Regions from separate parts of the Alteromonas sp. 38 genome, predicted to be linked through region 1. Evidence: predicted binding sites of a transcription regulator. Region 1 holds the regulator's gene; the other holds the start of a gene.

Region 1 (3,180 bases):
CCGTGTTCGTGTTGATCATGCACTATCGCAAAATTGGAACTTGAACGGTACCGTTCAGTTTGCTGATTATGATAAAGCTTACCAAAACTTGTACCCCGTTAACTTTGACGCTGATGCAGGCACGGTTACGTTAGATGGGTATCGTGATACCACCACTCGTGAAAATGCGCTGGTTCAATTAAACCTTATTGGGCAGTTTGCAACAGGTGATATTAACCATACCTTACTAACAGGAATGGAGTACGGCAGCCAAGATACAGAAAATGCTCGTCGTGATGCGTTTTTTGCAGACAGTCAAGACGACCAAGTATCCTTCGTGTTTAGCGACCCCCTGGTTATTCCGTCAATGACGCTGACAGATCCGGTAAGAAATCGTGCATCAGACGTCACCTTTACCTCAGCCTTCGTGCAAGATGAAATTAAGCTTAACGAGCATTGGATTGTGGTGGCCGGTCTTCGCTACGATAATTTTGATATCGATGTGGTAGACACTATTGAAGTGGCTAACGGTGCTGACGATGGTAACAGCGGTTTCCTATCTAGTTCTGATTCACAAGTGTCACCCCGTGCAGGCCTAATTTACAAGCCAGCGGAATCTGTTTCGATTTATGCCAGTTACAGCAAATCGTTTTTACCTCGTTCAGGTGACCAATTCCTTTCTCTGTCGCTTACAAGCCAAGCGCTGGAAGCTGAAGAATTTGAAAATAAAGAAATTGGCGTAAAGTGGAATTTCTCTGACTCACTTAGCGTAACAGCAGCGGCATTTGAAGTTGAACGTGAAAATGGCACAGCGCAAGATCCTAACAATCCAGAAGCGTCTATTTTAACCGGCACCGAAACCAAAGGTTTTGAAGTGCAGGTGGTGGGCAAGCTTTCAGAGCGTTGGGTAATAAATGCTGGGTATAGCAACCTTGATGGCGAAGAAATGGGCCGCATTGTAGATGGCGCATTGGCGAACCGTGATTTAGCACAGCTACCAGAACACATGCTGACGTTATGGAACCAATATGAAGTAAACGATAAATGGCGTGTTGCATTAGGCGTGATTTATCAATCTGAGCAGTACGCGTCTTTAAACAATACCGTCGAACTACCTGATTTTGTTCGCGTAGACGCTGCAGTGTATTACGATTACAGCGAAGACATTAAAATTCAGCTAAATGTGGAAAACGTATTCGACGAAGACTATTTCCCATCAGCACATAACGACAACAATATTGCCACCGGCGAGCCGCTTAATGCGCGCGTGAGTTTGCAATATAAATTTTAGTCACGCTGAATAGTAGTGATAGATAAAGCGGCCTTTAATGGTCGCTTTTTTGTTGTGATTTGGCCGGAGTAAAAAACATGCTTTGCAACGCTTAGTGCTTGTCATTTCCTTTTAGGTGTATATACTTACAGGAACTGTATAGACAGACAGGTCTTTTATGCGCCCACTCACAGCAAGACAAACAGAAGTTCTCGAGCTTATAAAAACAACGATGCTCGAAACTGGCATGCCGCCTACCCGTGCAGAAATTGCCCGTCATTTAGGTTTTCGTTCTGCGAATGCCGCTGAAGAACATTTAAAAGCGTTGGCCCGTAAAGGCGTCATCGAAATCCTTCCAGGCACTTCTCGTGGTATTAAACTTAATATTCCTCTTGAAGATGAAGCCCCTGAAGAAGAAGGCCTTCCTCTTATTGGCCGAGTGGCTGCGGGCGAGCCTATTCTAGCGCAAGAGCATATAGAGTCTCATTATAAGGTCGACCCTGCCCTGTTTCAGCCTCACGCCGACTTCTTACTTCGTGTAAGCGGTATGAGTATGAAAGACATTGGTATACTTGATGGTGACTTGTTAGCCGTGCACCGCACGACGGATGTCCATAATGGGCAGGTGGTAGTAGCACGTGTCGATGAGGACGTTACTGTTAAACGCCTTGAAAAGCGTGGCCGCGAAGTATTGCTTCATGCCGAAAATGACGAGTTTTCACCGATTAAAGTCGACTTAGCGTCAGAGCCTTTTTCCATTGAAGGGATTGCCGTTGGTGTTATTCGAAATGCTGATTGGATGTAACCTTTTAGCTATTTAGTAAAGAAAGCGGCTTATAGGCCGCTTTTTTGTATGTTTACCATACCTTGCTTACACAATAATCGTATTTAAGTCTAAGAAATCCCTCAAAAGCCACCAGATACCGCTCCCGCATATTTTCTCCTATTTATGTCACCTTTTTTAGTGCTAACTAGCGCTATTTTAGTCATCTGTTTTGTTTGAAAAACAATCATAAGTGCGTAACTACCTTTTGATTATAAGAAACTTATTGCCAACTTCTATTCGCCCATCTCGTTCAAAATGAGCGTTTCAAACGGGCTCGCTAAATACCCGTGTAACGTCCATGCGCTGTGACGTCATTCACTTCTCTGTCATACCGCGTTGATTAAAAATTAAACGCTGCAATTGTTTTTTCTTAGAAAAGACTAGACTTGTGCGTTTTATTGAGCAATTCTTATACTGTATTTAACAAAATAATAACAATAGCTGTAACTTTGTTTTACAACTAAAGCTAGGCAGTTAAGTTAAAAGTTGGATTTCGAGTATCAGTTGCCAGAAGCGCAGCGCATCTAATGCGTTAATGCTTCTGTTATAACGGAGGTGTTGAGTGAAACGAGTAACGACACAAGCGGCGACACAAGCGACAAAGTGGCTTTACGGGCTTCCACTTTTGCTTACCTCGCCACTACTGTTTGCTGATGCAGCAACGGGCGAAGGCTCTTCCATAAATTTGCGCCGAGGCGCAACAGACATAAGTGGTCAAGTATACGACCTCCATATGTTGATGTTCTTTATCTGTATCGCAATCGCTGTTGCGGTTTTTGGGGTTATGTTTGCCTCAATGTACTTGCACCGTAAATCCAGAGGCGCTAAGCCCGCTCACTTCCATGAAAATGTAAAAGTGGAAATTGCATGGACAGTAGTGCCATTCATCATTCTTATTCTTATGGCTATTCCTGCTGCTAAAACCCTTATTGCGATGGAAGATACCAGTGAACCTGATCTTACCGTTGTCGTTACTGGATCTCAGTGGAAGTGGCATTACCGGTATATGGACAGAGACGTTGAGTTTTATTCGTTAATGGCGACGCAACGAGAGCAAATTGAAAACAAATTCGAAAAAGGCGCGAACTATCTGTTGGAAGTCGAC
Region 2 (3,180 bases), 610 kb from region 1:
TTATGCTTGATGACTTCGGTGGTTAATCCGAAAATCGACAAGTGAGTAAAGGGGGCGTAAGCCCCCTTTTTGTTTAGTTAAAGGACCCATAACGTGATTCGATTCTTTGCCAGAATAGCATTAGCAGTTATTGCTATGAGCATCCTCTTTATTGCCAGTTGCAGTGAAAAACCCCTTTCGGTAGTACATCTGCAAGGCCAAACCATGGGCACGACTTACAATGTTAAGTACGTACTAGGTGAAGGTGAGGCGGCAGTAGAAGGTTTGCAGGAAGAAATTGACGCTAAGTTAGTTAACATTAATAAAATGATGTCGACTTACGATACAACGTCTGAGTTGTCTCGTTTTAACCAATACCGATATTCAGATAACTTTGCTGTGTCTCAAGAGACACTTACCGTGGTTACTGAAGCCCTTCGCTTGGCCCGTTTGAGTGACGGTGTGCTAGATGTTACGGTTGGGCCCTTGGTCAATCTATGGGGATTTGGCCCGAATAAACGGCCAGAAAAAGTGCCAACCCAAGCAGATATTGATGCAGTTCGCGATTACGTAGGTTTTGAGAAATTATCTACTACGCCAACCGGCCTTAAGAAAGCAAACCCCATGCTGTATGTTGATTTATCAACGATTGCTAAAGGTTATGGTGTTGATGAAGTGGCGGCCATTTTAGATGCCCATGATTTAGAGCATTATCTTGTAGAGATTGGCGGTGAAATGCGGGTTAAAGGCGAGCGTGGTGATGGCAATGAATGGCTAATTGCGATTGAAAAGCCGGTAACGACAGAACGCGCGGTACAAAAAGTGGTGTCTATTGGCACTAATGCTATAGCGACTTCGGGTGATTACCGTAACTATTACGAAGAAGACGGTAAACGTTATTCTCATTTGATTGATCCGAATACCGGCGCACCGATAACCCATGATTTGGTGTCGGTTACGGTGGTAAACCCATCTTCAATGATTGCTGATGGCTTAGCCACAGCGTTTAATGTAATGGGGTGGCAACGTGCAATCGACCTTGCAGAGCAAGAGCAACTTGCTGTATTCCTCATTCGTCGCACAGCCGACGGATTTGAAGAGTATGCCACGCCAGAATTTGATAAACTGGTAGAAGTAAATAATTAAGGAGTAGGCTATGTCTACGTTTATTTTAGCATTCGGTTTCTTCCTCACTATGGTACTCGCCATGGCTGTTGGCTACCTGGTGCAGCGCAAAACTATTTCGGGTAGTTGCGGTGGACTAGGCGCATTAGGTATCGCTAAAGCATGTGATTGCCCCGAGCCTTGCGACAGGAAAAAATCTCGTATGGAAAAAGAAGAAGCGAGAGAAAAGAAATTGAATGAATGGAAACAAAATCAGATCCTTTAATCTGATGATGTAGTTAACCTAGTGATGTAAGTAGGCGCTGATAAAACAGAGCCTTTCACAACATTGGATCACACTATACGGCAATAACCGTTCCTAGATAAAAGCGCGATAGGCTGCAAGCTTACCGCGCTTTTTTTATCTAAAACGATACGCCTATTTTGCCCATTCACTCATAGTTCGCGCAAAGTGGTTGCTCACTATTCATCGTATACAGTGGTAAGCCTAACTGATATGTTCTAGAATACTGTTTTTACATACAGCCCTTTTAAAGGCTTGTATAATAAGAGCTAGCAACTTAGGGGCGGCTTAGGGGCAGTTTGGGAGCATACACCATGCGAAAAATCATCCATGTAGATATGGACTGCTTTTATGCTGCGGTTGAAATGCGTGACAACCCTGCGTTACGCAATATCCCTATTGCCATTGGTGGAAGCTCTCAGCATCGAGGGGTTATTTCTACCTGTAATTACCCCGCCCGTAAATATGGCGTTCGTTCCGCCATGGCCACCGCTTATGCATTCAAGCTTTGCCCAAATCTCACCTTAGTGAAAGGGCGCATGGAGGCTTACGTAAAAGAGTCTCAACGAATTCGCGAAATATTTGCCGACTATACCGATTTAATCGAGCCACTTTCGTTAGATGAAGCTTACCTCGATGTGACCAATAGCCAATATTGTGGTGGCAGTGCCACGTTAATAGCCGAAGAAATTAGAAGTCGAATTGAGTCAGAGTTGGGCTTAACCGCATCGGCGGGCGTTGCACCCTGTAAGTTCGTAGCAAAAGTGGCCAGCGATGAAAATAAGCCTAATGGTATTTGTGTCATTACTCCTGATAAATTAGATAGTTTTGTGAGGGGCATGCCTCTTAAAAAAATTCCAGGGGTAGGTAAGGTGACAATGCTAAAGCTACAACGATTAGGCTTAGCTACCTGTAACGATGTGCGCAGTTATCCTTTTGAGCGCATACAAAAGGAATTAGGTAAATTTGGTGCGGTATTATGGGAGCGTGCGCATGGTATTGATGATCGAGAACTGTCAGTATCAAGAGAGCGTAAGTCTATAGGCGTAGAGCGCACCCTAAGCAACGATATTCATTCGATGGAAGAATGTAGAGACTTTATGCCTCATTTACTGGAAAAGCTTCAGGAACGCATTCAGGCGCATGAAAAGCGCACAGGCAAACCTGTTCGTATTCGTACTCAAGGGGTGAAACTTAAATTTCAAGACTTCCAGCTAACCACGGTTGAGCATCGATGCCCTTCGTTAAATGCGCATTACTTTGATACCCTACTAAAAGAAGCTTACGAGCGCGCTAAAGGCCGTGGTATACGCTTAGTTGGGCTACATATTGGTCTTGGTGAGGCACAAACCATACATCAGCTCCCTTTGCCCCTAGAAGGTGAGTAGAAAAGTGAGTAGTAAAGAGCGTAGACTGGTGTGTACATAGGTGAATAGCCGCAAAGTACGGGAAACCTTATCAGACGCTTTATGAACAGAGCCCGAATTTTACCGTATTCAAATTAACAAAAAAGTGAAAAGCAGGAACCATCATGACTACCCCGGAACCTAAAACCCAAGAACTTAAAACCCCAGGTCGATACCGCCATTATAAAGGCAGTGATTACGACGTTTACGAAGTGGCGATACATTCAGAAGACGAGTCTTCCTTAGTGGTATATCGTCCATGTTATGGCGAAAAAGCCCTGTGGGTTCGTCCATTAAGTATGTTTCAAGAAGAGGTGGTGGTAGAAGGTAAGTCAGTCCCTCGATTTGCTTATATTGGTGAGATCCCAAACGACGAAAAAATGATCT

The links. The regulator LexA, encoded in region 1, represses DNA repair genes until DNA is damaged. The targets are predictions, from matches to a motif close to TACTGTATNNNNATACAGTA.
Region 2: a site for LexA is predicted at 1,612-1,631, ahead of dinB (DNA polymerase IV). Genes of this name have one in related genera too.

Annotation. Positions count from the first base shown of each region.
Region 1 covers NZ_LR733300.1:4,587,216-4,590,395, reverse strand. The annotation lists gene FLAVO9R_RS19835 (TonB-dependent receptor) at 1-1,270, shown strand, start outside; gene lexA (transcriptional repressor LexA) at 1,428-2,054, shown strand; gene coxB (cytochrome c oxidase subunit II) at 2,638-3,180, shown strand, end outside.
Region 2 covers NZ_LR733300.1:3,974,087-3,977,266, reverse strand. The annotation lists gene nqrF (NADH:ubiquinone reductase (Na(+)-transporting) subunit F) at 1-26, shown strand, start outside; gene FLAVO9R_RS17175 (FAD:protein FMN transferase) at 94-1,125, shown strand; gene nqrM ((Na+)-NQR maturation NqrM) at 1,136-1,369, shown strand; gene dinB (DNA polymerase IV) at 1,702-2,775, shown strand; gene FLAVO9R_RS17160 (DUF1653 domain-containing protein) at 2,919-3,180, shown strand, end outside.